DNA from 2 places in the Mycobacterium sp. NGS11 genome. Region 2 is predicted to be linked to the other one. Evidence: predicted binding sites of a transcription regulator. Region 2 holds the regulator's gene; the other holds the start of a gene.
The links. The regulator LexA, encoded in region 2, represses DNA repair genes until DNA is damaged. The targets are predictions, from matches to a motif close to CGAACANNTGTTCG.
Positions count from the first base shown of each region.

Region 1: the regulator LexA is predicted to act here: its motif matches at 13,106-13,119, upstream of AC5Y4T_RS06345 (HNH endonuclease signature motif containing protein).

Region 1 is NZ_JCALEJ010000003.1:286,790-302,441, reverse strand. It holds gene AC5Y4T_RS06425 (cytochrome P450) at 1-1,100, opposite strand, end outside; gene AC5Y4T_RS06420 (lipoprotein LpqH) at 1,156-1,578, opposite strand; gene AC5Y4T_RS06415 (SDR family oxidoreductase) at 1,591-2,424, opposite strand; gene AC5Y4T_RS06410 (SRPBCC family protein) at 2,430-2,903, opposite strand; gene rpfC (resuscitation-promoting factor RpfC) at 2,939-3,349, opposite strand; gene AC5Y4T_RS06400 (chorismate mutase) at 3,482-4,054, opposite strand; gene ag85B (diacylglycerol acyltransferase/mycolyltransferase Ag85B) at 4,213-5,205, opposite strand; gene AC5Y4T_RS06390 (DUF7159 family protein) at 5,861-7,003, shown strand; gene AC5Y4T_RS06385 (YceI family protein) at 7,032-7,571, opposite strand; gene AC5Y4T_RS06380 (alcohol dehydrogenase) at 7,599-8,612, opposite strand; gene AC5Y4T_RS06375 (cytochrome P450) at 8,625-9,935, opposite strand; gene AC5Y4T_RS06370 (hypothetical protein) at 10,184-10,582, shown strand; gene AC5Y4T_RS06365 (hypothetical protein) at 10,595-10,885, shown strand; gene AC5Y4T_RS06360 (Rv1893 family protein) at 10,963-11,184, shown strand; gene AC5Y4T_RS06355 (nitronate monooxygenase) at 11,201-12,331, opposite strand; gene AC5Y4T_RS06350 (hypothetical protein) at 12,444-12,908, opposite strand; gene AC5Y4T_RS06345 (HNH endonuclease signature motif containing protein) at 13,152-14,513, shown strand; gene AC5Y4T_RS06340 (flavin-containing monooxygenase) at 14,617-15,652, shown strand, end outside.
Region 2 is NZ_JCALEJ010000011.1:12,462-28,113, reverse strand. It holds gene sthA (Si-specific NAD(P)(+) transhydrogenase) at 1-1,376, shown strand, start outside; gene AC5Y4T_RS14540 (trypsin-like serine peptidase) at 1,399-2,235, opposite strand; gene AC5Y4T_RS14535 (proteasome assembly chaperone family protein) at 2,454-3,425, shown strand; gene AC5Y4T_RS14530 (alpha/beta fold hydrolase) at 3,488-4,519, shown strand; gene AC5Y4T_RS14525 (PhzF family phenazine biosynthesis protein) at 4,565-5,251, shown strand; gene AC5Y4T_RS14520 (peroxynitrite isomerase) at 5,271-5,756, opposite strand; gene nrdR (transcriptional regulator NrdR) at 5,810-6,274, opposite strand; gene AC5Y4T_RS14510 (LysM peptidoglycan-binding domain-containing protein) at 6,373-6,867, opposite strand; gene lexA (transcriptional repressor LexA) at 7,161-7,859, shown strand; gene AC5Y4T_RS14500 (LGFP repeat-containing protein) at 7,877-10,084, opposite strand; gene AC5Y4T_RS14495 (acyl-CoA dehydrogenase family protein) at 10,717-11,877, opposite strand; gene hflX (GTPase HflX) at 12,060-13,499, opposite strand; gene dapF (diaminopimelate epimerase) at 13,546-14,418, opposite strand; gene miaA (tRNA (adenosine(37)-N6)-dimethylallyltransferase MiaA) at 14,423-15,355, opposite strand; gene AC5Y4T_RS14475 (class III extradiol ring-cleavage dioxygenase family protein) at 15,364-15,652, opposite strand, start outside.

The DNA of each region.
Region 1 (15,652 bases), on a different contig from region 2:
TTTTGCCTTTCGATGTCGAAGCGATGCGGGTCGGGGAACACGGCCGGATCCCGGTTGGCGGCGGCCAGATACACCAGCACCAGGTTGCCACGCTGTAATCGCCGACCGGCTATCTCGACGTCATTGAGCGCGATCCGCGCGGTCAGCTGCACCGGCGATTCCAGCCGCAGGATCTCCTCGACGGCGTTGGGCCACAGCTCGGGGCGCCGTCTCAGGGTGTCGAGGTGCTGGGGGGTGTCCAACAGCATGCGAATCCCGTTGCCCAGCAGATTGACCGTGGTCTCGAAACCGGCGGCCAACACCAGCCCGGCGATCGCCTGCAGCTCCTTGTCATTGAGATATGTTTCGGCAGAACCACTTTCGGAAATCTGAATCAGTTGGCTCATCAGATTGTCGCTGGGTTCCACCCGCAACTGCCGCAGATGCTCGTCGAGCCAGGAGCTGAAGCCGCAGATCCCTTCCTGCACTCGGCGGTACTGCCGCCAAGGCAATCCGATGTCCAGGCTCGGGGCGGCCAGTTCACCGAATTCAAGGACGCGCGGTCGCTCCGCCTCGGGCACGCCGAGGATGTCGCTGATGATCGAAACCGGAAGTTGCGAGCAGTACCGCTCGACGATGTCCACCACACCCGACTCGCCGGCCAGTCGATCCAGCAGCTCGGCGGCGGTCCGCTCTACGCGATCTCGCAGCGCGGCAACGGCCCTCGGGGTGAACACCGCCGACACGGTCTTGCGGTAGCGGGTGTGGTCGGGCGGCTCGACGGCCAGCAGCGACGGTGCACGCAGCGGGTGTAGCGCATCGTCGCGGGTGCGGCGTTCCAGCCATCGCAACGGCGCCGGCAGATTCGATCCGAAGATCAGCACCCGGAAGTCATCGGACCGCAGCAGTTCATGGGCGAGCGCGTGATCGGCCGTCAAATAGGCGACGCGGCCCTTCACCAGCCTGCCCTGGGCGCGGACCTGGTCGTAGTACCGCACCGGGTCGGCGGCGACCGCCGGATCGGCGATCAGTCTGGCCTGTACGTCGCCCCTGCGCGCCCCGAGCGATGCGGCGCCGCGGATGAAGCCGTGCATCGCGAACCAGTGCACTCGTTCCTTCACTGGCCCTCCCTCGCCCGGGTGTGGTTTCGCGTCTGGGCCCTTGTCACTTCTCGAATCAGCACTGCGCGACGATTTTGAAGTCGGTGGTCACCACTTTGTTGGGGTTGCCGCTGTTGATGCCATACGCGCTGCCCGTGATGGTGTAAGCGTCGTTGGCGAGGTCAGCATGCGCGTCTCCCACGCCCCCTTGCCAGAAGCTGCCGGTGAAACCGTCGACGTTGCGAATCTTCACCCACTGCGGCATCGCCCGGTAACCACTGAGCAGCACCACCGCCTCGACGCCGCCGTCGTGGTCGGGGATGTCGATGGTGCGATACATCTGATCCTGACTGCACGCCGGGGGCCGCGTCGTATGAGTCGCGCCGTCGATGGTCAGGCGGGCGGCCCGGCGAGGCGTCGTCTGCGACGAGCCGCACCCCGCGGCGCTGACGACGACAGCCGCCAGGGCCACAGCGAATGTGGGCAAACGGTTGTGCATCAGCCGACCTCCTTACTGCCGCTTCGGCACGAGGGCCGGTAGGGACTTGACGATGCTGCGTCGCACGAATTCCGGACTCAGACCCTTGAACAAGTCAATCAGGCGGATGCTCCTCGGTACATACCAGTGCAACCGCTTCTGATTGTGGTAGGCCTGCCACGCCGTCTCGGCCACGCTGGCTGCCGGCATCAACCGGAACATGCCCTTCTTGGGTGCGGTGGCCCGCAGTTGCTCAGCCGTCATCGGCGCGCCGCCGTCGTCGGAGTGGTTGGTCGTCGTCGTGAGGATGGCGGTGTCGATCAGACCGGGGAGCACGTCGGCGACGCGCACCCCGTGCCGCTGCCACTCCACGCTCAGCGCTTCGGTCAGACCCTTGACCGCGTGCTTGGTGGAAGAGTAGACGGCCAAGCGGGGCATGCCATACGTGCCCGAGGACGACGACGTCGAGAACATCAGACTGCCGGGGGTCTTCTTGAGGTACGGCAGTGACGCGTATGCGCCGGTCAATACCGCCTTGAAGTTGATGTCGACGACGCGCATCGCGGCCTCATACGGCACGTCTTCGAACCAGCCGGACTCGCCGATCCCGGCGTTGTTCCACATCATGTCCAGGCCGCCGCCGGCGTTGCCGGCGCAGAAATCGGCCAGGGCGCGGTCGAGGGCCGCCTTGTCCGTCACATCGACGGCGCGGGTCCACAGTCGGTCGCCACCGAGTTCGTCGTTCAGCGTCGCCAGGCCGGCATCGTTGCGGTCGACGGCGCCGACACGCCATCCCTTGCCGTGAAACAGCTTTGCGCCCTCGCGACCCATGCCACTGCCCGCACCGGTGATGAAGACCGATTTCACGAGCGTCAGCCCGCCTCGACCACGTCTTTGATGCGGTAGAGCGTCTTGGTCATGTCGCGGATGTTGCGGCGCTTGCGCAGAAAACCGCCGAACAGCCAGTACACGCCGAGCCACGGTGCCGGGTTGAGCCGAAACGACTCGGTGACGTCGGTCCCACTTCCGCTGGGCGCCAACCGGTAATGCCAGTTGTTGACCGCGCGGTCACCGAGGAGCACCGCAAAGCCGAATTCGCGCCCGGGTTCACAAGCGGTGACCTTGCATGTCGTCCAGTACACCGGCCCCATCTCGTTGCGCTTGACGTGACCGCGGAATTTCGCGCCGAGGGCCGGGCCGGTCGAATCACCGAGCCACTCGGCTTCGAATACTTCCGGGGAGAATTTCCCCGTGTTGCGGACGTCTGCGATCAAATCCCAGATCTTGGCCGCAGGAGCCGCCATGTGAACAGTCGCCGAACCTTCCATGGGCTGATCCAAACACAGCCCGGCGCTGGGTCATAGACCGCAGTCGCGTTTCATCAACGCGGGACGGCCGCCTGGATCAGCCCATTGATGATCTGCTTGATGCCCTGGGCGGGGTGCGAGTACCAACCGATCGGCAGGCCCGAGTTGGCGCCACACTTTGGCCAGGGCTCCACTCCCTCTTCGGCGAAAACCCGGTTGGCCACAGCGATTTGCTGCTCCCTGGATGCGGCCGCGGGGTTGCCGACGCCACCGTACTGGGCCCAGGTGCCCGGTTTGAATTGCAGTCCACCGTATTCGCCGTTGCCGGTGTTGGCGTGCCAGTTGCCACCGGATTCGCATTGCGCGATCGCGTCCCAGTTGGGGGTCGGGGCCGCGTTCGCCACACCCGTGGACGAGGTCATCGACGCTGCAACGAACCCGCCGACCATTACGGCCTTAACGAGAGGCTTGCAGAGATTTCTCATGCCCGGGATTTCGGCGCGTGTAGCCAAAGCGTTACCTATTCGAAAATGGCGCGAGATATGCCATCTATCTGCGGAAATCGCCTTTTTGACGGCCAGAATGGGACCGTTAGAAATTGGTGAGGAAAAATTAAGCTATTGCTGGCAATAGGACTGCGTCGCTGATAACAGGGCCTGTCGGTAGAGGTCGTCGAGCTGCCGACCTTGGGCGACGCCGCCTCTCGCGGCGTCGAGCTGCGCGCCACAGTCCGGCGAGTGCAGCAGGCCCCAATTGCTGAAAATCTGAGTCAGCATCGTCTGGTTCAGGGTGTCGATCGTTGATCGCGACGCCGACAGCTCCGGCGAATCACCCGGAGCGCCCGCCGGATTCAGCTTCCAATTCGCGAACCGGCTGTATTCGATGGCCTCAGTGGCATTGATCTGGTCACCGAACACCCGGACGACGTAGTCGCGGTCGACCTGTCCGGCGACGGCTTCGTCGCCCAGCTTCGTCAGCTCCTGCTGCACTCGGGCCGGGTCGTCAACGGCGCCGTGCTTGGTCCATTTGTAGGCAGCGACCGGCTCCGCAACCTGCAGCCGCTGGGCGGCGGCGTCGACCAAAGCGGTTAGCGGACTAGTGGAGTCGGCCCGAGCCGGCGCCACGAGCACCGCCAGGCCGCCGACCACGACACAGGAGACCATGGCTAACGACGGGACCCAGCGGTGCATGACGACAATTCTGGCGCGTCCGTGGCCTCGCGCCGGCCAGAGCGCCCCGACGAGATGTCTCCACAGCCATCGTTGTCGCCGAACGATCGCCCCTGGACGCACTACTGCGCCTGACGGAGTCGTCAGGCGCAGTAGTGACCGAACGTGCGAGGCGCTGCTTATCCGCCGCCGCCCTGAGTGGCGCCGAGGGCGCCCTGCAGGTCGGGCTTCATCGCGTTGAGCTGCGCTCCCCAGTACTCCCAGCTGTGGGTGCCATTGGCGTCGAAGTTGAACACCGCGTTGTGCCCGCCGGCGCCGTTGTAGGCGTCCCGGAACTTCAGGTTGCTGCTGCGCACGAAGTTCTCCAGGAATTCGGCCGGCATGTTCGCCCCACCGAGCTCGGACGGCGTGCCATTGCCGCAGTACACCCAGAGCCGGGTGTTGTTGCCGACCAGCTTCGGGATCTGGATGCTCGGGTCGTTGCGCGCCCACGCCGGGTCGCTCGACGGCCCCCACATGTCGTTGGCCTTATAGCCACCCGCGTCGCCCATCGCCAGGCCGATCAGGCTCGGCCCCATTCCCTGCGACGGGTCCAGCAGGGCAGACAGCGAGCCGGCGTAGATGAACTGCGCGGGGTGGTAGGCGGCAAGGATCATCGCCGAGGAACCGGCCATCGAGATGCCGACCGCGGCGCTTCCGTTGGGCTTCACACTCTTGTTGGACTGCAGGTACTGCGGCAGCTCGCTGGTGAGGAAGGTCTCCCATTTGTACGTCTGGCAGCCGGCCTTACCGCAGGCCTGGTTGTACCAGTCGCTGTAGAAGCTGGATTGGCCACCGACCGGCATGACGACCGACAGGCCCGACTGGTAGTACCACTCGAACGCCGGGGTGTTGATGTCCCAGCCGTTGTAGTCATCTTGAGCCCGCAGACCGTCCAGCAAGTACACCGCGGGAGATCCGCTGCCGCCGCTCTGGAACTGGACCTTGATGTTGCGGCCCATGCCGGCGGACGGCACCTGCAGGTATTCGACGGGCAGACCCGGCCGCGAAAACGCATTCGCCGTCGGGGCACCGCCGGCAAGACCGATCAGGCCCGGCAGCGTGGCTGCCGCCGCTGTGCCGACCAAAAGCCGGCGCCTCCAGGCCCGGATCTTCTCGCTCAGAACTGTCATACCTGCCCCTTGTCGCTGTGGTCAGTGTGATCGTGATCTCACAGGAATTTACCGTGTGAGTCCGTCAAATGTCGATTAGGACGCGAACGCGTCTCCTTTTGGCATCGCTTTTCGCTTCATAATTTCGCCACCCGGCACGGCAGGGCGGCGACAGGCGAGGCATACCCACTCCGCGACAACCCAATCCGTGGGGTGCGAAAAGGCCAGGCAGGACCCCCCTTGGGCGCCACGAGGGCGCGGTGCCCATCCGATTCGCCACGTAAGGCAAACCCCCAGACCGGGCCCGCAATTATTTTCTCGCCCGATAAATCGCGATTATGGCTTGCGTGGTCGAGGGACCACCGCCGAAATCGGCGCCTGGGCTAGGACGGCTCGGTCGCCGCCCCGACCGTCCGGGAGCGGCGGACCAGCCGTGGTGAGCGGCGGACCAGCCGTGGTGAGCGGCGCCGCCTCGTTCGTCTGGCGATTCCGGGGCGAGGCCTGACCGGGGCGGCCGGACTTTTGCCGACCGCGTAGGCTCTCTCGAAGCAAGCCGATGAAGACCACGCTATCCCGGGTCTGTTCCGGCCCTCACGAATCACCGCACCTGCGGCTTCATGGTGCGCGTCGGTGTGGCTGAGAACATCGGAGACGCGGGACCGATTGGGGCATAGATTTGGACACGGTTCTTGGCCTGTCAGTGACGCGATCCACCGTTGGCTGGGTCCTCGCTGAAGGACATGGCGCGGACGGCACCATCCTGGATCACCGGGAGCTGGCGGTGCACGCAGCTGCCGGCCTGCACGCCGCGGGTACCGCCGAGCAGGTAGTGGCAGAGGTGTCGCGGGTCGAATCGGCGGCGGCCGCGAGCGATCACCGCCTGCGGGTCATCGGAGTGACGTGGAACGACGAAGCATCCGCCCAGGCGGCGCTCGTGTTGGAGGCGTTGACCGACGCGGGATTCGACAACGTCGTGCCGATCCGGTTTCTGGAGGCCATCGAGACGTTGGCTCAGGCCATCGGGCCCGTCATCGGCTATGAGCAGACGGCGGTCTGCGTCCTCGACGATGGCTGGGCAACCGTCGTCATGGTCGACACGCACGACGGGGAAGCCCAGATTGCGACCAAGCAGGTGCGCGGCGGCTTCGACGGTCTGTCCCGCTGGCTGACCGGCATGTTCGACCGCAACGGCTGGCGGCCGGGGGGCGTTGTCGTGGTCGGCTCCGACGACGACATCGACGGGCTCTCCTGGCAACTCGAAAGAACTTTGCCGGTACCGGTTTTCGTGCAATCGATGGCACAGGTGACCATCGCGCGCGGAGCGGCGCTGTCCGCGGCGCGTAGCACCGAATTCACCGACGATCAGCTGGTGGAGCACCTCGGCGAACTCGTTCCAGCGCCCATTCAGAGACGCCAGTTGTCCTACGCCGGAGCCGTCACCGCGCTGGCGGCCGGTGCCATCACCTTCGTCGGGTCCGTATCGCTGGCGGTGGGGATCCACGTCGGCCCGGCCAGCGCGGCCGCACCGCCCACGCACGTGACCCATTCGCCCCCACCGCAAATCGTCGAGGCGGCGCCCGCCGTCGCGCCGCTTCCGGCGGCCCCACAGCCCAAGGTGGCTCCTGCGGCCAAGCCTCCTGCCGGGCAACCGGTTTCGGAGCCGGCTCCGGAAGATCAACCCGGGACCGATGGCGCACGACAGTTGGATGGCGGGAGCAGGCAGCCCTACTTGACCCGGGTGCTGGAGCACATACCCGGCGACACCGGCGATGCGGCGGTCGATTCAGCCCCTCACGCCGCGACCGACTCGCAGCCCTGATCCGCCGCCACCGCTCGGGCGGTGATGCTCAATCGCCTTGGGCGCGAACCGCGCAGAAGGTCAACGACACCTCGTCCGCGACCTGAACGGAACCCATCAGCAACGAGTAGGGCTTGATACCGTAGTCGGACTGGCGGACGGTGGATTCTGCCGACATTCGCCACGAGTCCTCGAGATCTTCTGTGCACAGCTCGATTACGTGGTCGCGCGACTTTCCCCGGATGTGCAGCGCGCCGGTGAGGCGGTAGCCGTCGTCGGTCTTCTCGATGGCGTCTGCGACGTAGCGAATCTGCGGGAATCGGCTGGCCGACAACGACTTCAGGGCGTTGGACCGCGCCAACGCCTTCTCGGCCCCGGACAGGCCCTTGACACCGCCGTCTCCGCGCAGCACTTCGAGTGAATCGGTCTCGACCGTAAGCTCCGCGCTGACGGGTCGCGAGCCGGCCCAGCGGACAGTGGCCCGCCAGGTTGTCATCGCGATGGTGAGACGATGGCCCATGCGAGCGGCCCTGCCGGCAACACCCGTGTGCAGCAACAATTCACCGTCAGCCGGGCCGATCGTCCACATGGCGTCTTTGTCTAAAGTCACGGGCCGTCACATAGTCAAAACGGTGCGATAGTGCGCCCGGCCCTCTTCGAGGGCCGCGTAGCCCTCCGCGGCTTGCTCCAACGGCAATTCCTCGATCCACGCCCGCACGCCGGACAGGACCGCGAATTGCATTGTGTCTTCGACTTCCTTCGCCGTCCCGGAGGGATGGCCGACGATGCTGACGCCCGGCGTGATGAGCTGAACCGGGCTGATCGGCAGCGGCTCGGGCGTGACGCCGATGGTGACCAGTTCACCCTGGGGGAGTATGCCGCCGACCGTGGCCGCCATCGCCTTCGAGTTGCCCGCGGTGGCCAGGACAACCGTCGCGCCGCCAAGATCCTTCAGCGCCTCGGCGGGGTCGTTGGCCGTGGAGTCGATGTAGTGATGGGCGCCCAATTTCCGGGCATCGTCAGCCTTACCGGTGCCGCGATTGATCGCGATCGTCTCGAATCCCATCGCCCGCGCGAATTGCACTCCGAGATGGCCCAGTCCGCCGACACCGAGAATCGCGACGCGATCGCCGGGCAGCGCCTTGGTGTGCCTCAAGGCGTTATAGGTAGTCACGCCCGCACAACCCATCGGGGCGGCTTCGGCGTCGGAGAGCTCGTCCGGGATTCGGGCCAGGGCGCTCACCGGCACGGTCGCCGACTCCGCGTAGCCGCCGGGATACTGCCAGCTCGGCACCTTGCCGTTCTCGCAGTGGATGAACAGGCCCTTACGGCATTGGTCGCAGTGGTAGCAGCATCCGCCGAACCAGCCGACCGCGACGCGGTCACCGACCGCGAAACCCTGTACGCCGTCGCCGATTTCGGCGATTCTGCCGGCGATTTCATGTCCCGGAGTCAGCGGCCACGATATCCCGGGGAACCCGCCGTTGACGAAGTGCGCGTCGGTGCCGCAGATGCCGCAGGCGGTGACCGTCAGGCGTACCTCGTCGCGCCCCGGCGGTGTGGTTTCGGCGTCGACCAGCTCCAAAGCTGCACCTGCGGATGGGACATGAACGGCTCGATGAGTGGGCATGCCCCTAGCTTGTCACCCCTGGGCCTGATGCGCGACAGGGCATTTCCCGGCCCCGTTGGTGTGGTAGTCGACCTGCCAGTGCTTGATTCCGTTGAGCCAGCCCGATCGGAGGCGTTCGGGCTTGCCGACCGATTCCAGATCGGGCATGGCATCGGCGATCGCGTTGAACATCAGGTCGATGGTCATCCGCGCCAGGTTGGCCCCGATGCAGTAGTGCGCGCCGGTGCCGCCGAACCCCACGTGGGGGTTGGGATCACGCAGGATGTTGAAGGTGAACGGGTCGTCGAACACTTCCTCATCGAAATTGGCGGAGCGGTAGACCATTACGACGCGCTGACCCTTTTTGATCTGAACGCCGGACAGCTCGTAGTCTTGCAGGGCGGTCCGCTGGAACGAAGTGACCGGGGTGGCCCAGCGGACGATCTCGTCGGCCGTCGTGACCGGTCGCTCGCGCTTGTAGAGCTCCCACTGATCGGGGAAGTCCGTGAAGGCCATCATGCCCTGGGTGATCGAGTTGCGGGTGGTCTCGTTGCCGGCCACGGCCAGCAGGATGACGAAGAAACCGAACTCGTCGTCGGAGAGCTTGTGCCCGTCGACGTCGGCCTCGACCAACTTGGTGACGATGTCTTCGCCGGGATTCTTCGCCCGGTCGGCGGCCATCTGCATGGCGTAGGTGATCAATTCGACCGAGGCGCCCATCGCGTCGTTGCGCGCGAACTCGGGATCCTGGTCGCCCACCATTTCATTCGACCAGTGAAAGAGCTTCATGCGGTCTTCCTGGGGCACTCCGAGTAAACCGGCGATGGCCTGCAACGGCAGCTCGCAGGAAACCTGCTCGACGAAGTCGCCCGCACCCGCGGCAGCCGCATTTTCGACGATCTTCCGGGCGCGCTCGTTCAGGTCGTCGCGTAGCCGCTCGACGGCGCGCGGGGTGAAACCGCGGGAGATGATCTTGCGCAGGTGGGTGTGCTGCGGGGCGTCCATGTTGAGCAGCACGAACTTGCCGGTATCGCGCTGCTCTTGCACGGTGCCCTCTTTGTAGCGGGGCAGCGCGGTGTTCTCCAGGCTGGAGAACACGTCGCTGCGCCGCGAAATCTCTTTGACGCCCTTGTGCTTGGACACCACCCAGAAGCCGCCGTCATCGAAGCCGCCCACGCCGTTCGGCTGTTCGTTCCACCAGATCGGCGCGGTCCGGCGCAGCTCTGCCAGTTCTTCCACGGGCAGTCGCTCGGCGTGGATGTCCGGGTCGGTGAAGTCGAACCCGGGGGGCAGATTGGGGACCGGCTGGGCGGTTGGCTTGGCGGTTGGCTCGACGGTTGGCATTGCCCGCTCCTCGATGACGAAGTGGTCTAGTCGTCTTTGTGCAAGGAAACCACTGCCACACCTTGGTTGTGAAGCATTGACGCAAGATCGCCGGGCGCGAATTGGAACGTGTTCTTCACCGGCGGTTCGCCGCCTAGCGGTGGGTCCACGCCCGGCGATCGCGGTCGCACGCCGAATCGGTCTTGTGGCCGACTGTCGGACCGATATGCTTTGGTGCAGGTCACCGGCGACGACAGGCGGGGTAGGACATGATTCGGGAACTGCTCAGCGCCGCTTCGATAGCGGGCATCACCATCGGCTTGGCCCCGTGCGCGGCCGCCGGTTACGACGGCGACGTACCGGGGATGAACTACCAGGCCTCGCTGGGCGCGCCATGCGACAACTACGAGCGCTTCATCTTCGGGCGCGGCACCAGCGGCCAGGCCGAGGCCTGTCATTTCCCGCCTCCGAATCAGTTCCCCGCGGCGACCACCGGATACTGGGTGATTTCCTACCCCCTCTACGGAGTCCAGCAGACCGGCGCGAAATGCCCGGGCTCGCAGGCTGCGGCGCAGACGCCGGACGGACTCCCCATGCTGTGCCTGGGAGATCAGGGGTGGCAGCCCGGATGGTTCACCGGGGCAGGATTTTTCCCGCCCAGCGGATAACTTGGTGCAGCCATGAACCGTAGTGAGCCAGGCCAACTGGTCGTGCCGCGCTGGCTGCGTTTCGTGTTGGCCTCCGATCGCGCCGGGTCGGCGTGGTACATCGGCGCCGGGTTTTTCTTCGCCCCCGTGCTCGCCGTGCTCTCACCCTGGCCCGCAGTCACCGCCGTGCTGTGGGTCGTCATCGCAGTGACCGGGCTTTGGCTTGGGCTGCTGGGCATCGCGATGGCCGTCGGGCTGGCCCGAATAATGCGCTCCGGGGCCGAGATTCCCGAAGATTACTGGCGCACGCTGGTGCATTACTGAGACGCGATGCCGACGAGAAACGGCGCCCGGCCCCGTCTAGAGTCGTAGCAACCGTCCTGCGACAAAGGAGATTCCAGATGGCCTTCAATCCCAGAGATGCAGTCGACGCGGCGAGGGACATCGCGACCAACGCCGTCGAGAAAGCGTCCGACATCGTCGAACACGCCAGCGACATCCTCCGCGGCGACGTCGCCGGCGGCGCCAGCGGCATCGTCCGGAACTCGATCGACATCGGAACGTACGCGCTGGACCGGACAAAGGAAGCGTTCACCGGCCACGACGAAGTCGACGACGTCTAGGCGCGAGCCCTTCGCGTTAAACGGAGGCGGCCTCGTTGAGCTCGTCGAGCCGGTTGGTGGCTTCCAGGTACTCCTGCACCCAGCGTTCGATGACCGTTGAGGTCTTCTCCACCTTGGTCAATTGCCCGACGACCTGACCAACCGGGTTGAACGCCACGTCGACGGACTCGTTGGGGTAGCGGTTGGTTGCCCGCACGGCCATGCCGGACACCATGTACTGCAACGGCATTCCTAGCGGCTTCGGGTTTTCGGGCGCCTCCCATGCCTCGGTCCAGTCGTTTCGCAGCATGCGCGCGGGCTTACCGGTGAACGAGCGGCTTCGCACGGTGTCGCGGCTTCCCGCCTTGACGTAGGCCTCCTGCTGAACCGGGGTGTTCGAGGACTCCTCGACCATCAGCCATTGCGACCCGGTCCAGGCACCTTGCGCGCCGAGCGCCAGCGCGGCCGCGATCTGCTCACCGCTGCCGATGCCGCCGGCGGCCAGCACCGGAACCGGCGCGACCTCCTTGACGACCTGGGGCCACAGCACGATCGAACCGACCTCGCCGCAGTGCCCACCGGCCTCGCCACCCTGGGCGATGATGATGTCGACACCCGCGTCGGCATGCTTGCGAGCCTGCGACGGCGAACCGCACAGCGCCGCCACCTTGAGTCCGGCGTCGTGAATGTGCTTGATCATTTCCGCCGGCGGGGTACCGAGGGCGTTGGCGATCATCTTGACCTTGGGGTGCTTGAGCGCGGCCTCGACCTGGGGCGTGGCCGTGGCCTCGGTCCAACCGAGCAGTTGCAGGGTGTCGCCGTCGCTGTCCTCGACCGGCACGCCGTGGTCGGCGAGGATCTTCTTGCCGAAGTCGAGGTGCTCCTGCGGCACCATCTTGCGCAGCGTGTCGGCCAGCTCGTCCGCGGACAGGTGGGAGTCCATGCCCTCGTATTTGTTCGGGATCACGATGTCGACGCCATAGGGGTGGTCGCCGATGTTCTCGTCGATCCACTTCAGCTCGATCTCCAGCTGCTCGGGCGTGAAGCCGACCGCTCCGAGCACGCCGAACCCCCCGGCCTTGCTGACCGCCACGACGACGTCGCGGCAGTGGGTGAAGGCGAAAATCGGGAACTCGATGCCGAGTTCGTCGCAGATAGGGGTGTGCATTACAACTCCTGGGAGCTCGCCGAATTGAAACGTGTTCTAGTTTAGTACGGAGCTCATTGACGTGGCCAGCGGGTCCTGATTTGGATGTGATTACTACGACCCGTCACTGCCGTCAGGCCGCGATGCTGTTCGCCACCCACAGGATGAGAAACACGAGCATGGAGGCGGCGCAGAGCAGATGGTCCCGGCAGACCGAGCGAGCCAGCCGCGTCTGCTCGGACGGACTGTCGGCGCGATGCCCGAGTCGCACCGCATCCGGGACCGTGTGCGTCAAGGCCAACATGATCGGGATGCCCGCTAGCGGGGCAGAGGTCACCAGCAGCCAGCCCGGATCGTGTCCGCGGGCCGCCTGCACCACCAGCGTGCCCAACAGGGCGAGCATCACGAGCACGATCAAACGGTTCATCGGCCGAGACGTCGTGGCCGCGCGGTGGTAGTACGCCGCGAGGGAAGCCAGCACAGCCTCGGGGAGTTCGGCCGTGGCCTTCCGGTATCGAAGAACTTGAACGTCGAAAATCAAGTCCATCCACAAGACGGCGAGGAGGAACCCGCCGCAGGCCATGAGCAACGAGGCCATGGCGCTCACCCACCTCTTGATCCATCCCAGGAAACCGCGCCGCAGCGCGGTGGCCGCTTGGACCCATTGTTCTCGGCAGCGCAAGAGGCGGCAGGCCGACGAGGGCTGGCGCGGTGGCCGGGGCTGAAATCACTTGTGCCACTTATGTCCCGGTGTTCTCATCTGGGCGGATTCTGTCGGCGGGCAAACGTAGTATTCGAACGTGCGTTCGATAAGTTGGAAAGTGATTCAGAGGCGGCGCGCGTGACTTTCGTGGACCGTGAGCAGATCCAGGGCGACGTTGATGCGTTGTGCACTGTGGCCTCCCGCTTGCGGGAGCATTCCTATGAGGCGCTGACCAACCCGGAACGCCTGGCTCTCTTGGGGAAATTCGAATGCGTGGTACGCAAACTGCAGACGCCGAGTCATCAGCTCATCAATCAGCTTGGTGAGCAAGGCGATTCAGCGGAGCTCGGCGGCAAGCTGTCCTGGGTGTTGGCCGACCGGCTGCACATCACTCGCGCCGAGGCCGGACGGCGCATCGCCGAGGCGGCGGATCTGGGTCCGCGCCGGGCGTTGACCGGGGAGCCGTTGGCTCCGGTATTGCCCGCGACCGCGGCGGCCCAGCGCGATGGGGCAATCGGTGCCGACCACGTGTCGGTGATCCGGCGGTTCTTCCACCAGTTGCCCGAGTCCGTCGACCTCGAGACTTGTGTGCATGCCGAAAAGCAGCTGGCGGTCAAGGCCACCGAATTCCGCCCCGATCAGCTCGCCAAACTCGCCCGGCGCCTGATGGATTGCCTCAACCCCGACGGCAGCTACACCGACGAAGACCGGGCCCGGATGCGGGGTGTGGTGCTCGGCAATCAGCAGGCCGACGGCATGTCGCGCCTGAGTGGATGGCTGACGCCGGAGGCACGCGCCAGCTGGGAGGCGGTGCTGGCCAAGCTGGCCGCGCCCGGCATGTGCAACCCCGACGACGACACACCCGTCGTCGACGGCACCCCCTCGGTAGATGCGATTCACCGCGACACCCGCAGCACCGGGCAGCGCAACCACGACGGCCTCAACGCCGCCCTACGCGCCGTCCTCGCCAGCGGAAACCTCGGTCAGCACAACGGCTTACCGGCCAGCATCATCGTGACCACCACCCTCGCCGAGCTCGAAGCCGCGGCCGGAAAGGGTTTGACCGGCGGTGGCACCATCCTGCCGATGTCCGACGTCATCCGGCTGGCTCGCCACGCACATCACTATCTGGCGATCTTCGACAAGGGCAAGGCGTTAGCGCTGTATCACACCAAGCGCCTCGCGTCGCCGGGGCAGCGAATTGTTCTGTACGCCAAGGACCGTGGCTGTACTCATCCCGGCTGCGACGTCTCCGGCTATAAATGCGAGATTCACCATGTCGAAGATTGGGCCAGGACGTACCGCACCGACATCGACCAACTCGCCATGGCCTGCGGGCCCCACCACCGGCTGCTCGAGAAGGGCTGGACCACCCGACAACGCGCGAACGGCGACACCCAGTGGATCCCACCCGCACACCTCGACCGCGGTCAGCCCCGTGTGAACACCTTCCACCACCCCGAAAAGCTATTGGCGGACGAGGACGACGACGGCCCGTAGAGTCGGATCCCTTGATCCGCGGCCGCGCCAGCGGGTAGCGTAGTGCTGCCAATTACGAAACGATGCGTAGCGTAATTGGCGTACAGGCCACCGAGAGGATCAGATGCGCAGCCGTTACGCCGGCGATCCCTTCACCACATCCACCGCCGAGATCGCCGCCGCGCTAGAGGATGTCAGCATCCCCACGCTGTTGCTCTCGCTTGTCCATATCACCGGCGACCCACGGTTCATCCGCGACTTCAAGCAGATGGGCATCTTCCTCAACGAGGTCCAGGGGTTCATGTCGGAGGAGGACAAGGCGCGGGCCCGCAGCGAAGCCGTGTCGGTGATCGCCGAGTACCGGGACCGCGGTTGCCCCGAACCGCAGCCGCTGAGCCCCGAACTCATCAGGGAAATGATGGATTGGGCGGCGTGCGAGCACGTTCCGGACGACTATCTGTCGCTGGTCATCGAAGAGCTGGACCTGGGCGGCGTCGACCTGCGGCGCCCCGTCGCGTTGCCGCCCGAGCGCGCCGCTGAGCTTCCGGTCCTGGTCGTCGGGTGTGGCGAATCCGGCATCCTGGCCGGCGTCCGTCTCAAGCAGGCCAACATTCCCTTCACCATCGTAGAGAAGAACGCGGGCCCCGGCGGAACTTGGTGGGAGAACACGTATCCCGGCGCACGGGTGGATGTGGCCAACCACTTCTACTGCTACAGCTTCGAACCCAACAACGACTGGACGCACTTCTTCGCCGAGCAATACGAGCTGCAGGACTATTTCACCAAGGTCATCGACAAACACGGCCTGGCTGGGCACGTGCGTTGGCGCACCGAGGTTCTCGCTGCCGAATGGAACGACGACGCCGGTACGTGGAGTGTTTCGCTGCGCTCTGCCGACGACCAAACGACCGTCGTGCAGGCCCGCGCGCTCATCACCGCGGTGGGCCAACTGAACCGTCCCAACCTTCCCGGTTTTGACGGAGCCGACACCTTCCAGGGACCGGCTTTTCACTCGGCTGCCTGGGATCATTCGGTAGACCTGAAAGGCAAGCGGGTCGCACTTGTCGGCGCGGGCGCCAGTGGTTTCCAAATCGCTCCGGCGATCGCCGATGAGGTCGAGCACCTCACGGTGTTCCAGCGGACCGCGCAGTGGATGTTTC
Region 2 (15,652 bases):
CCGGGCCCGGCGGACAGAAGGCCGCCATCGCGTCGGCCAAGCTCGGTAAGTCGGTCGCCGTCGTCGAACGCGGCCAAATGCTCGGCGGTGTGTGCGTCCAGACCGGCACCATCCCGTCAAAGACGTTGCGTGAGGCGGTCCTGTACCTCACCGGGATGAGCCAGCGCGAACTCTACGGCGCGAGCTATCGCGTCAAGGAGAAGATCACCCCGGCCGACCTGCTGGCCCGCACCCAGCACGTGATCGGCAAGGAAGTCGACGTGGTGCGCAACCAGCTGATGCGCAACCGCATCGACCTGCTGATCGGCCACGGGCGTTTCGTCGACCCGCACACCATCGAGGTCGAGGACCCGTCGCGGCGCGAAAAGATAACGATCACCGGCAATTACGTCGTCATCGCCACCGGTACCCGGCCGGCGCGGCCGTCCGGCGTCGAGTTCGATGAACACCGGGTGCTCGACTCGGACGGGATCCTCGACCTCAAGTCGTTGCCCGCGTCGATGGTGGTGGTCGGCGCCGGCGTCATCGGCATCGAGTACGCCTCGATGTTCGCCGCACTGGGCACCAAGGTCACCGTGGTGGAGAAGCGCGCCGACATGCTCGACTTCTGCGACCCTGAGGTGGTCGAGGCGCTGAAGTTCCACCTGCGCGACCTGGCGGTGACGTTCCGGTTCGGCGAGGAGGTGACCGCGGTCGACGTCGGATCGGCGGGCACCGTGACCACCCTGGCCAGCGGCAAACAGATTCCGGCGGAGACGGTGATGTATTCGGCCGGGCGGCAAGGCCAGACCGACCATCTCGACCTGCACAACGCCGAGCTGGAGTCCGACAACCGCGGGCGGATCTTCGTCGACGACAACTTCCAGACCAAGGTGCCGCATATCTATGCGGTCGGCGACGTGATCGGCTTCCCCGCGTTGGCCGCGACGTCGATGGAACAGGGACGCCTGGCCGCCTATCACGCGTTCGGCGAAGCGTCCGACGGCATCACCGAGCTGCAACCCATCGGCATCTACTCGATTCCGGAGGTCTCCTACGTCGGCGCCACCGAGGTGGAGCTGACGAAGGACTCCGTCCCCTACGAGGTGGGCGTGGCCCGGTACCGGGAGCTGGCCCGCGGGCAGATCGCCGGCGATTCCTACGGGATGCTCAAACTGCTGGTGTCCACCGAGGACCTCAAGCTGCTCGGCGTGCACATCTTCGGCACCAGCGCCACAGAGATGGTGCACATCGGGCAGGCCGTGATGGGCTGCGGCGGCACCGTGGAATACCTGGTGGACGCGGTGTTCAACTACCCGACGTTCTCCGAGGCCTACAAGGTGGCGGCGCTCGACGTGATGAACAAGGTTCGGGCGCTCAACCAGTTCCGGCACTGAACCGCCGGGCTGGCGATCGGCACTAACAGGCGTCGGAAAGGTCGTTCGGGACGGGATCGCCGGGCCCCCCGGCCTCGGCGCGGGCCAAGAGTTCCGCGGTTTGTGCGTCGAACGGCGCCGAGTACGACATGTTCGCGGCGCAGCCGCCCCGCTCGAGACCGCCGATCACCCCGATGAGTGTGGTGCCGCTGACCCAGGGCGCACCGCTGGTGCCGTCCACCAGCCCCTCACACGCCAAGGAGGGGAACCCGGTGTCGGTGACCGACGTGCTGGCCTGGCATCCGATGGGCGAGCCGCCCACGCCTGCCGGGTATCCCAGCACGGTGACGCGGCTGCCCGGCGGAGGAGTCACTCCCAGTGTCAGCGCCAGGCCGGCCCGGGACTCGACGGGAGCGCCGGCCTCGTTGCTGACCCGCGCGATCGCGTAGTCGGCGTGCGGGTCCTTGCTCGCCGTCCAGCGTGGATCGAGGTAGACCGCGTCGGCCTTCCACACATCGGCCGGACCGGGTGCGGCGTCGCCGGCGAAACCGGGAACGAAGGTGATCAGCGAGGCTCCGGCCAGGCAATGCGCGGCGGTCATCATCAGGTTGCCGCCCGTCGAATGCACCACCGAACCGGTGCACACGTGCAGCGGGCCACCGTCGATGAAAATCGCCCCGATGCGCCGATCCGGCTCGACCGGACCCGCGATGGCCTTCTGCTCGGGCTGGCTGAGCCGCTGCACCGGCCCGCCGACGCGCGGGGCGGACACCGGAGCACCCGAAACATGCTCGACGGGACGGTGACACGACGTCAACGACGTCGCCACCCCCACCACCGAGCAGAGCATCAGGATCCGAATGCGCATCGCCTTCATCATGCCTGACCGGTCGGCGGCAGGCCGACTCCCACACATGACGGTGCGCCAACGGGCGTGCGGGCGACCCCCAGGATGTGGTTTGCGGATTACGAGTGAGAATTGTCGCGTTCCAGCTAAGAGCGTGAACGCGAAGTTCGCTGATAGATGTTGGTGCCGCCCGATTCGGGGGACACTCGGTAGGGCACCCTGGAGAGAACTTCGAGAGGAGGCGATCGGAGATGGCTCACCATCAGGAGCCGGATGATCAGTACCAGCCAGGCCAGGCCGGAATGTACGAACTCGAGTTCCCGGCGCCGCAGTTGTCGACGTCCGACGGCCGCGGCCCCGTGCTGGTGCACGCCCTGGAGGGCTTTTCCGACGCCGGTCATGCCATCAAGCTCGCCGCCGCGCATCTGAAAGCGGTGCTGGACACCGAGCTGGTCGCATCCTTTGCGATCGATGAACTGCTGGACTACCGCTCGCGGCGGCCATTGATGACCTTCAAGACCGATCACTTCACCCACTACGAGGACCCCGAGCTGAGCCTGTACGCGATGCGCGACACGGTCGGCACGCCGTTCCTGCTGCTGGCCGGCATGGAACCGGATCTCAAGTGGGAGCGGTTCATCACCGCGGTGCGGCTGCTGGCCGAGCGCCTCGGCGTGCGCCAGACCATCGGCCTGGGCACGGTCCCGATGGCGGTGCCGCACACCCGGCCCACCACGATGACCGCACACTCGAACAACCCGGAGTTGATCGCCAATTTCCAGCCGTGGATCTCCGAGATCCAGGTCCCGGGCAGCGCGTCCAACCTGCTGGAATACCGGATGGGCCAGCACGGTCATGAGGTCGTCGGCTATACCGTGCATGTCCCCCACTACCTCACGCAGACCGACTACCCGGCCGCCGCGCAGGCTTTGCTCGAGCAGGTCGCCAAGACCGCGTCGCTGGAGCTGCCTCTGACCGCGTTAACCGAAGCGGCCGAGGTGATTCGGGCGAAGATCGACGAGCAGGTGGAAGCTAGCGCGGAGGTCGCCCAAGTGGTGGCCGCGCTGGAGCGCCAGTACGATGCCTTCATCGACGCTCAGGAGAACAGATCGTTACTAGCTCGCGACGAGGATCTGCCTAGCGGCGATGAGCTAGGCGCAGAGTTCGAGCGATTTCTGGCCCAGCAGGCGGAGAAGAAGTACGACGACGACGACAAGCCCTGACCCACTCACGTGACGCCCTAGCCGGACCGCCCTCAGCCCGGCCCGACACCAAGGTTGGCGATATGACCGAGCGGAAGCGCAAACCTACGCTCCGCCCGGTGCGTGAAGTGACCGCACCCAAACTCGAGTTCCGCACCATCCACGGTTACAAGCGGGCCTACCGCATCGCCGGTTCCGGGCCGGCGATACTGCTGATCCACGGCATCGGCGACAATTCCACCACCTGGAATACCGTGCAGGCCAAGCTCGCCCAGCGTTTCACGGTGATCGCGCCCGATCTGCTCGGCCACGGGCAATCCGACAAGCCGCGCGCCGACTACTCGATCGCGGCGTATGCGAACGGGATGCGTGACCTGCTCAGCGTGCTCGACATCGAGCGGGTCACCATCGTCGGTCACTCGCTGGGTGGCGGTGTGGCTATGCAATTCGCCTACCAATTCCCGCATCTGGTGGAACGGCTGATCCTGGTCGGCGCCGGAGGCGTGACCAAGGACGTCAACTTCGTGCTGCGCTGGGCCTCGCTGCCGATGGGCAGCGAGGCGATCGCCCTGCTGCGCTTGCCGCTGGTGCTGCCGGCGGTCCAGATGATGGGACGTGTCCTGGGTGTGGCGCTGGGCAGCACCGGGCTGGGCCGCGATCTGCCCAACGTGCTGCGCATCCTCGACGACCTGCCCGAGCCGACGGCGTCGGCGGCTTTCAGCCGGACGCTGCGCGCGGTGGTGGATTGGCGCGGGCAGATCGTCACCATGCTGGACCGATGTTATTTGACCGAAGCCATCCCGGTGCAGATCATCTGGGGCACAAGGGATGTGGTGGTTCCCGTTCGGCACGCTTGGATGGCGCATGCCGCGATGCCGGGCTCCCGCCTCGAAATCTTCGAAGGCTCCGGGCATTTTCCCTTCCACGACGACCCGGCCCGCTTCATCGACGTCGTCGAGCGCTTCATCGATTCCACCGATCCCGCCGAGTACGACCAGGCCAGTCTTCGCGAACTGCTCCGCACCGGCGGCGGCGAGCAGGCCGTCTCCGGTTCCGCTCCCACGCGTGTCGCCGTGCTGAACGCCATGGGCTCCGACGAACGCAGCGCCACCTGATCGCCTCGATCGGTGCGGCCCGACGCGGCGCCGTAAAGTCGGCTCATGGGGATCGGCGTGACGGTGCTGCGGGTGTTCACCGATGCGGACGGCCACTTCGGTAATCCGCTGGGCGTGGTGGACGCCGCCCAGGTCGAGCCCGAGCACCGACAGCGGCTGGCAGCCCAATTGGGCTACAGCGAGACGGTTTTCGTGGACATCCCGGCCCCCGGCTCCGCCAGCGCGCACGCCACCATCTACACGCCGCGAACCGAACTGCCGTTCGCCGGCCACCCGACCGTCGGCGCGACATGGTGGCTGCGCGAGAACGGTTCGCCGATCAACACCCTGCGGGTGCGGGCCGGGATCTTGCAGGTGGGTTACGACGGCGACCGCGCCAGCATCAACGCCCGCGCGGAATGGGCGCCCGACTTCGCCCTGCACGAATTCCCCTCAGCCGACCAGGTTCTCGCGGCCGATGAGGCGGACTATCCCGACGACACCGCGCACTACCTGTGGGCCTGGACCGACCGGGCGGCCGGATGGCTGCGGGCGCGCATGTTCGCCGCCAACCTCGGTGTGGCCGAGGACGAGGCGACCGGGTCGGCGGCGATGCGGATCACCGACTACCTGAGCCAGAGCCTGCGGATCACCCAGGGCAAGGGCTCCGTGATCGACACCAGGTGGAGCGCCGAGGGCTGGGTGCGGGTGACCGGGCGGGTCGTCAATGACGGTGTGCGACAGATCGATTGACGACGGCCTAACTCGGACCTCAGCGCTGCCGGTGTAACACCGCCCCGAGGTGGTCCTGCAGCGGTTGCCCGACCGCGCCCATCTGCACCGTGTAGGAGAGTTCGTCGCCGTCGATGCGGAATGAACGGCCGAGCGCGGTCACCTCCTTGGCGCTGGGTGTCAGCCCCACCGACGTGGTCGACATCTGCATTTCGATGAGGTCACCGGTGACCGAGTAGGTGCCGACCTCGATTTCGGTGATGCCGCTGGGATGCGCCAGCACCAATTCGATGTGACCTGGTTGCGGCACCCGAATATAGCCGGTTTCGGCGTGCAACGGCTTCCCGTCGGCAACCGCCCTGGTTTTCTGTCCGTAGACGAGAAACGGCTTACCGACGTGGGCGAACACGACTTCTTCGAGATAGTCGAAGGGCGGGATCGTCGGGTATTTACCCGCACCCTGGCCGGACCAGGTCCCAAGGAGCGGGGCAAGCGCCGCGAGGTCGGGGTGCAAGTCCGTGGGCATGAAAGCGAGCCTAGCCCGGCGAGGTTGCGGGCAATCGGAGCCCGGCCCCGGTGTCAGCCCCGAGCTGCCACTCTGCGGTGATCCCGCATTGCCTGGATCTCGCGTTCGAAATCGTCCGCGGACTCGAACGACCGATAGACGGAGGCGAACCGCAAGTAGGCCACCTCGTCCAGGTCGCGTAGCGGCCCCAGAATGGCCAACCCGACCTCGTGACTGGGGATCTCCGGTGAGCCCGCCGCGCGCACGGTGTCTTCGACCTGCTGGGCCAGCAGGTTGAGCGCATCGTCATCGACCTGTCGCCCCTGGCAGGCCCGACGGACGCCGCTGACGACCTTCTCCCTGCTGAACGGCTCCGTGACGCCGCTGCGCTTGACCACCGCCAGGACCGCGGTCTCCACCGTGGTGAAACGCCGTCCGCACTCGGGACAGGATCGGCGACGCCGAATGGCCTGGCCTTCATCGGTTTCGCGGGAGTCGATCACCCGCGAGTCGGGATGGCGGCAGAACGGACAGTGCATGACCGCTCCTTCGTCGCGCCGACAAGATACCGCAGGACCTTGAGCGTACCCGCGCGCTGACCTGCACGGCTAACACATCCGTTTCGGCGCAACGCCACTCAGCCGACCGGAGCGATGAGGGTCTGGCCCGCCAGCAGGTTGGGCGAGTGTAGATCGTTGAGCTCGCGGATGCGATCGGCGACCTGGGGTGCCGGCGCGCCGGGCGCCACGCGGTGCGCGAAATCCTGGAGCGACTCCCCCGCGTCCACGCGGACGACGGCGAGCCGGTCGGGAACCTGGGTCGCCGAGTTCGTGGAGTCGCCGTTGAGCACCTGGCCGACGTTCGCGACGAGACCCAGCCACAGCGTGACCGCGCCGGCGGCCAGTGCCAGCCCGATGGTCGACGCCCAGGTGGTGGCGCGCCTGCGGTGCGGAGCGACGGACATTGCCACCCCGGTGCCGTAGTAGCGCGTGGCGGCGCCCGCGGGCCGCGACGGCGCGGGCCGGCGGGACCGGGCCAGCCCGTCCCGTCCGTAGCGAGGCCCCAGGACGGGTCCATTGATCGGGCGCCGAAGACTGCTGGTACGCGGCGCGGGCGTGTGGATGACTGTCATCTTCGTTCCTCCGGTCAACTAGCTCTCGCTCGTGTGTTCGACACTAATCGCTTGTATGTTCGAAACCGAACATTTGAGCGAAGCGTGTCGCACGAGCAAACGCTAGATCACACCACCGACAAGTTCGTCGGCCTCTACCACTGTCACGAGCACTCAAATACCCGATATCCCGAAGAGTTACACATCTGTAATTCGTCCGGCTTCGCGCTTGTTTTGCGCCGACGCGAACCGCCGCGACACGCCACTCGAACACATGTTTGATTCTTGTCCTCGGTGCGGCTACATTCGGTGCCATGGGCGACAGCAACGACGTTTCATCGGCCGGTCCCGAGGGTCGGCTGCACTCCGTGGATTCCTCGCTGACCGAACGGCAGCGCACCATTCTGAATGTCATCCGCGCCTCGGTCACCAGCCGCGGCTACCCGCCGAGCATCCGGGAGATCGGCGATGCCGTCGGTCTGACGTCGACGTCATCGGTGGCGCACCAGCTTCGCACCCTGGAGCGCAAGGGTTACCTGCGCCGCGACCCCAACCGCCCGCGGGCCGTCGACGTCCGCGGGGCCGACGACGACGTGGCGGCCCCCACCACCGAAGTGGCCGGTTCGGACGCCCTACCGGAACCCACGTTCGTCCCGGTGCTCGGGCGCATCGCGGCCGGCGGACCCATCCTGGCCGAAGAGGCCGTCGAAGACGTCTTTCCCCTGCCGCGCGAATTGGTCGGTGAGGGCACGCTTTTCCTGCTCAAGGTCGTCGGTGATTCGATGGTCGATGCCGCGATCTGCGACGGCGACTGGGTGGTGGTCCGTCAGCAGAACGTCGCCGACAACGGTGACATCGTCGCGGCGATGCTCGACGGCGAGGCCACGGTCAAGACGTTCAAACGCGCCGGCGGTCAGGTGTGGCTGATGCCGCACAACCCGGCGTTCGATCCCATCCCGGGCAACGACGCCAGCGTGCTGGGCAAGGTCGTCACCGTCATCCGCAAGGTCTGACGCGCGCCCGGCCTCGGTCAGTCAGCCCGGGTGAAGCCGTTGGCCTGAGCGACTTCTTCGCTCGACAACCAGAGCTCGGCGAGCGTGTCCTGATACAGGTCGCTACCCGGCATGTAGTACAAGCCGTAGCGAGCGCTGGCCTTGACGGGGTATCCGTCGGGCGCCTGGTACGGATCATCGAGCGGCAGGTGGATCGTGGGTCGCCCGTCCGGGGCCGCCAGGCCGTTTTCCGAGGCGTCATCGGCGGCGTGCCGACCGCTTCGCGCCGGAGGCCCGGCCGCGACCGCATCGGCGACCGCGGCGGCTCCCACCGCCGTGTCCGTCATGTCGGCCTCCGTCGCGGTGTCCGCTTCGGGTTCGACGTCCGGTTCCGGCGCCGCGAGGTCGAGGTATTCGTCTTCTGGCTCAGCGGTTTCCAGGAGGCCTTCCGCCGCGTCGCCCTCCGGCGGGATGCCGGAAACGGCGACGTCGGGGTACTCGTCTTCCGGATACGCCTCCTGCGGATAACCCGCATCGGGGCCGTCGGCGTCGACGTAGGCGGCGTCGTCCGCCGCCTCGGGCTCGGCGACCTCGGGGACGCCGTCGGTGTAGTCGGCGTAGTCGGCCCCCGCCTCGGCATACTCGTCCTCCGACAGCATCTCCGCGGAGACGACCGGGATCGAGTCGGTATCGACGGCGTCGGGGTCTTCCTCCTCGTGGAACCGATAGTCGCTATCGGCAGGAGCCTGACGTTGCCAGCTGACCCGCCCGGCGTCCGGTTCCGGCTCCGGTTGATGCGTCGCGCCGAGCCCGAACGGGTCGGCGCCGACGTCGGCATCGTCGTGGCCCCAGCGCTCGTCGGCGTCGTAGCCGAGGTTCCCCCCGCGACCGGGCGCGTAGGCCGCCGCCTCCTCGTGCGCAGGCCGGCGCCGCCCACCGAACAGCACCCACGCCATCAGCACGAGCAGCGCCAGCACCGGAATGGCGACCACCAGCCACCACCAGTGCCAGGAGGACTTCTTCGGGTGCGCCGGCAGGGCCGAATTGCTCGGCTGGTCCTGACCCGACACCTGCAGCCCGGACAGCAGCGGCGCCAGGTTGGACGGATCGGTGCTGAACGTGTTCTTCGCCCGGTTCCACGAAATCTTGCCGCCGGTGAACTGCTGGGAGATCACGTCGCCGTTGACGGCCTGGTCGCCGACCGGGGCGCCGAGCTTGCCCGCCGGAGCGCGCAGTTTGTCCCACGCCACCTTCATCGCCCCACGCACGACGAAGGCGCCGTGGTCGGGCGTCCAGAAGATGACCGGCTTGTCGGCAGCGGAGAAGGTGGCGACGCGGCTGGCACGCCCGATGTTGCCGTCGGTTTCGTTGGCGGTCGGGAATCCCAGGTCGCTGCCGACCGGTCCCCCCAGCGACTCGTATTTGGCCAGGATGTCGCTCTCGACCGCATTCGCGCCGGTGGCCGGGGTGAAGAACACCTTGCCGCCGGCAAAGTTCTGGGCGATTCCGTCGCCGCCGATCGGATACTGCCCGCCCTGCTTGGCGCCCAGGGGTCCGGTGGGACCGCCCGCCGCGCGCCAGGCGGTGTTGATCGCCGCGGTGGGATCGATCGCCACCTGCAGGCCCTTGAGTTGGTCGGCCAGCGCCGGCGGTTCGGTGGTGAACTGCTTGGTCTGCCTGTTCCACGAGACCTGGCCGCCGCTGAATTTCTGTGAGGACACCTCGCTGCTGTAGGTCTCGTCGCCGACCGGCACACCGAGCACCCCGCCCGAGCTGCCCAGCTTGTCCCAGGCGGCGTTCAGGGCGCCGCGCACCACGTGTGCGCCGTGCTCGGGCGTCCAGAAGATCACCGGCTTGTCGCTGGCGGAGAAGGTGATCACCCGGCTGTCCGGACCGGCGAGACCCGGAACTTCGTCGATCGCCGGGAAGCCCAGATCGCTGCCGGCCGGCCCGCCCAGCGACTCGTACTTGTCCAGGACAGGCCCGTAGGCGAATCTGGCCCCGGTGGCCGGGGTGAAGAACATCTTGCCGCCGTCGAAGTCCAGGGCGAAACCGTCCCCGACGGGGTACACGTCGCCCTTGCGGGCGCCCAATGGCGAGGTGTCGCCGCCGGCCTTGTCCCACGCGGCCATGATCGCCGCCTCGGCGTCGCCTATCGGACTCGCTACCGCGGTGGGGGCCAACAAGACCGCGGCCAGCGCCGTGGTCGTCAAGCTGACCAGCGCGCTTCCGATCAGCCTGCGCATGTGACCTCTCTGCACCTTCACCAAGCCTCCCAGCCGGCGGACATGGCTCTTTTAGCGGCGATGCCCTTATCTGCATAACCGGCGAGCGGGCGGTACTCGCGCCGGAAATGGACCCGCGCACGATCAGCCTTATCGTCGGGCTCGCATAACTTTGCTCCAAGCAACAAGAAATGCGAAGTCAAATCACGAATTTTACAAAAACGGATACCACACCGATGTCGAAATGATGCCTGCCCATGGCCCAATCGCGATCCGCCGTGCCACCGTTCGCGCGGTGTAGCGGATATCGCACGGGAGGGCGGCGGGAACGCACGATCGAGCGACGACGCCGGACTGCCGACTCGCACACCAGAATTGCGCGGCGCGCCTGAGCCGACGGCGCGATCGCGGGGCTGACTATGCGCGATGCCGCGGTCGGCGCACCGGAAACACATGCGCCGACGGTACGTGAGCCGGTGGTGCATTCACGGTCCGCCCCCCACACCCGCACCACGCGCATCGGTCGGTTTGTCGCTCACGGCAATAGGACCGTGCGAGACAACTCCCGAATGTCGGTCGCGTCCAGCGATTCGCGGATATTGCTGCCCCGATATCGCCCGCGGGTGGGAGGCCGCTATCCAGAAAACGAAACGCTAGACGCCGAGGCTGCGTCCGATGATTTCCTTCATGATCTCGGTCGTGCCGCCGTAGATCGTTTGCACCCGGGCGTCCAAAAAGGCACGGGCAACCGGATATTCACGCATGTAGCCGTAACCGCCGTGCAGTTGCAGGCAGCGGTCGATCAGCTGCACCTGCTTTTCGGTGCAGTACCACTTGGCCATTGCGGCCTGCTCCGCCGTCAGCTTGTGATCCAGGTGCAGGCGGACGAACTCGTCGACCATCATGCGGACCACGGTCGCCTCCGTCGCCAGCTCGGCCAGCACGAAGCGGCTGTTCTGGAAGCTGCCGATCGGCTTGCCAAATGCCTTGCGCTCCTTGGTGTATTGCAGGGTCTGCTCGAGCACCTGCTCCATGGCCGCGGCGGCCATGATGGCGATCGAGATGCGTTCCTGCGGCAGATTCTGCATGAGGTAGATGAATCCCATGCCCTCCTTGCCCAGCAGGTTTTCGGCCGGCACGTGCACGTCGGTGAACGACAGCTCGGCGGTGTCCTGGGCGTCGAGCCCGATCTTGTCCAAGTGGCGCCCGCGCTCGAAGCCCTCCATGCCACGCTCGACGGCGAGCAGCGAGAAACCCTGAGAGCCCTTTTCCGGGTCGGTCTGCGCGACCACGAGCACCAGGTCGGAGTTGATTCCGTTGGTGATGAACGTCTTTGAGCCGTTGAGCACGTAGTGGTCGCCCTGCTTGACGGCACGGGTCTTGATGCCCTGCAGGTCGCTACCCGTTCCCGGCTCGGTCATCGCGATCGCCGTAATCAGCTCTCCGGTGCAGAATTTCGGCAGCCAGCGCTGCTTCTGCTCTTCGGTGGCCAACGCCAACAGGTATGGCGCGACGATGTCGTTGTGCAGGCCGAATCCGATGCCGCTGTAGCGGCCGGCGGTGGTCTCCTCGGTGATGATCGCGTTGTACCGGAAGTCGGGGTTGCCGCCGCCGCCGTACTCTTCGGGCACCGCCATGCCGAGGAAGCCCTGCTTGCCGGCCTCGAGCCACACCCCGCGGTCGACGATCTTCTCTTTCTCCCACTCGTCGTGGTAGGGCGCGACGTGGCGCTCGAGGAAGCCCCGGTAGGACTCACGGAACAGGTCATGCTCTGACTCGAAAAGAGTGCGCTGATATTTGATGGCGCTGCTCATGGAAGACCTCCGGCGACTGGGAATACTGCAGCCCAAGATATACCAACCGGACGGTTGGTCGGCAGCCGGCGGGGCGCTAGCGGCCGTTGGCCGGCGGCCCGAGCTGCCGCGACACTGCAACTAGGCACAAGACACGCCGATGCGAGGGTGCGTGGTTGCAGTCTCGACGCACTAGCACGCGTTCAGCGCGCGGCGAACTCGCGCAGCCGGCCGGCCAGGGCCAGCGGAACCCGGGCCCGGATGCGGGTGCCCTCGGCGTTGTGCTCCTCCTGCTGGACGCGCCCATCGGCGTGCAGGCGAGCCACCAGGTCGCCGCGGTGGTACGGGATCACGACGTCGACGGGGGTGTCGGCGGGAACGGCGAGCTCGGCGATCCGGCGGCGCAGGGCGTCGATACCATCGCCGGTGCGTGCGGACACGAACATGGCACCGGGCAGCGCATGGCGGAGCTTGGCCAACGTCAAATCGCTTGCGGCGTCAACCTTGTTCACCACCACCAGCTCCTGCGGCACGGCACCGTCGTGGTCGGTCCCGTAATCGGCGACGACTTCGGAGACCACCTGGCGGACCGCGTTGATCTGTGCCAGCGGGTTGACGTCGGAGCCGTCGACGACGTGTACCAACAGATCGGCGTCGACGACCTCTTCCAGCGTGGAGCGAAAGGCTTCGACCAGCTGGGTGGGCAGATGCCGGACGAATCCGACGGTGTCGGTGAGCACGAACGGCCGGCCGTCATCGAACTCGGCGCGCCGGGTGGTGGGCTCCAGGGTGGCGAACAACGCGTCCTGGACCAGCACTCCGGCACCGGTCAGCGCGTTGAGCAGGCTCGACTTGCCGGCGTTGGTGTAGCCGACGATGGCGATCGCGGGCAGGTCGCTGTGCACCCGCCGGCTGCGCTGGGTGTCGCGGACCTGCTTCATGTCCTTGATCTCGCGGCGCAGCTTGGCCATGCGCTCGCGGATGCGCCGCCGGTCGGTCTCGATCTTGGTTTCACCGGGCCCGCGCAGGCCCACGCCTCCCCCGCTGCCGCCGGCACGGCCACCGGCCTGCCGCGACATCGATTCACCCCAGCCGCGCAGCCGCGGCAGCATGTATTCCATCTGGGCCAGCGAGACCTGCGCCTTGCCTTCCCGGCTGGTGGCGTGCTGGGCGAAGATGTCGAGGATCAACGCGGTGCGGTCGATGACCTTGACCTTGACGGCCTTTTCCAGTGCGGTCAGCTGCGCCGGGGACAGTTCACCGTCGCAGATGACGGTGTCGGCGCCGGTCGCCAGCACCACGTCGCGCAGTTCGGCGGCCTTGCCCGAACCGATGTACGTCGACGGGTCGGGTTTGTCCCGGCGCTGGATCAACCCCTCGAGCACCTCGGAGCCGGCGGTTTCGGCCAGGGCGGCGAGCTCGGCCATGCTGGCCTCGCTGTCCGCGGCGGTGCCGTCGGTCCACACGCCCACCAGGACGACCCGCTCGAGCCGAAGCTGGCGGTATTCGACTTCGGAGACGTCGGTGAGTTCGGTCGACAGGCCGGCGACGCGGCGCAGCGCCGACCGATCTTCGAGGGCGAGTTCGCCCGTGCTGGGCTCCGGGACGACCGAAGCGTGATCGCGAAATTCAGGTTCTGTCATAGGCAATACACGATGATGCACGCGAAACCGGTGTCACGCACCTGATTTAACGCTGCTGTTCGCGCCACCATTCCTCGCTGAGCTCTCCTTGGGCTACCAGTACGGACGGTCCGCGCAGGAAGCTGGTGGCGTCGGTGACGGTGACGACGACCTCGCCGCCGGGCACGCGAACGGTCAGGGCGCCGGTGGCCGCGCCGGCACCGGCCAGCGCGGCGACAGCGGCCGCGACCGTTCCGGTGCCGCACGAGCGCGTTTCGCCCACGCCCCGCTCGTGCACCCGCATGTGCACGGCCCCATCGGCCGGTGCGGTCAGGATCTCGACGTTCACCCCGTCCGGGAATTGGGCGGGATCGAAACTCACCGGCGCGGCGACGTCCAGCACCGCCAGCACCTCGGGAGTCAGTTCCGGGTCCACGCAGGCCAGGTGCGGGTTGCCCACATCGACCGCCAGGCCCGAGAACCGCCGGCCGCCGACGACCGCCTCGCCCGGGCCGAGCGTATTGGCCTTGCCCATGTCGACGCTGACATCGGCGGTGGTCGCATCGACGCGATGCACCGCGACCGGCCGCGGGCCGGCCAGCGACCCGACCACGAATTCGTCGCGGGACTCCATGCCGCTGGCGCGCAGGTAGTGCGCGAAGACCCGCACGCCGTTGCCGCACATCTGGGCGACCGACCCGTCGGCGTTGCGGTAGTCCATGTACCAGTCACCGGCGGCCACCCCGTCGGGCATCCGGTCGAGCACGCCGGCCGACAGCGCCGCGCCCGCGGTGGTGACCCGCAGCACCCCGTCGGCCCCGAGCCCGCGGCGCCGGTCGCAGAGCGCGGCCACCCGCGACTCGGTCAGGCTCAGCTCGGCCTGCGGGTCCGGCAGCACCACGAAGTCGTTCTGGGTGCCGTGGCCCTTCGCGAAATTCACCTGCTCAGGATACGTGGCGCCACACCCGCATGACGGCGTCGACGAGCCGGGCGGGATCGGCGGCATCCAGCCACTGCACGCGATGGTCCCGGCGAAACCACGACCGCTGCCGTCGCACGTAGCGTCGGGTGCCCACGAAGGTCTGCTCGCGGGCCTCGCCGAGTCGCTCCGGACCGCCTCCGGCGTCGAGGGCCGCGAGCACCTGCGCGTAGCCCAGCGCGCGCGAGGCGGTGACCCCGTCGCGCAATCCCCGGTCCAGCAGCGCGACCACCTCGCCGACCAGGCCCTGGTCGAACATCGCGTCGGTGCGCCGGGCCAGCCGCTCGTCGAGAAGTGATGTGTCGCAGTCCAGCCCGACGATGGCGGTGTCCCACCTGGGCGCGCCGATCTGCGGCGCGGACGCGGCGAACGGCTCACCGGTCAGTTCGACCACTTCCAGGGCCCGCACCGTGCGGCGAGCGTCGGTCGGCAGGATGGCCGCGGCCGCGGCGGGATCGCGGCGGGCCAGCTCGGCGTGCAGCTCGCCTACCCCGATCTCGGCGAGCCGCTGCTCCCAGCGCGCGCGCACCGCGGGATCGGTGGCGGGAAACGACCAATCGTCGAGCAGCGACTGGACGTAGAGCATGGAGCCGCCCACGATGATCGGCACCGCACCCCGGGCCGCGATCGCTTCGACGTCGTCGGCGGCGGCGCCCTGATAGCGGGCGACCGTCGCGGTCTCGGCGACGTCGAGGACGTCGAGCTGGTGATGCGGGATGCCGCGACGGGCGGCGACGGGCAGCTTGGCGGTGCCGATGTCCATGCCGCGGTAGAGCTGCATCGCGTCGGCGTTGACGATCTCGGCGCGGACGCCGAGCCGCTCGACCCGTTCCGCGAAGTCGAGGGCCAACTGCGACTTGCCGGTGCCGGTCGGGCCGATGATCGCGACGGGGCGCACGGCGGCCGTCACAGCTGCCAGGCGCCCGCGAAGTAGCCCACCCCATAGGGCGCTCCGCGGTACAGCTCCTTGGCCGATCGGGGTCCGGGATCGGCCAGCCCGGCCAGCACCTGAAACGCGACCCGCCCCAGGATCTGGCGCGGCAGCCGGCGCAGCGCGGCGATATCGCCGACGGCCAGCGCATCGTCCAGCGCCTCTTGCGCGTCGGCGTTGTCCGGGTCGTATCCGCCGGGGGCCGCCGGAGTCAGCGTGTTCGCGCCGTCGGCGACGACCAGCGCCCCGACCGGCTCGGCCAGC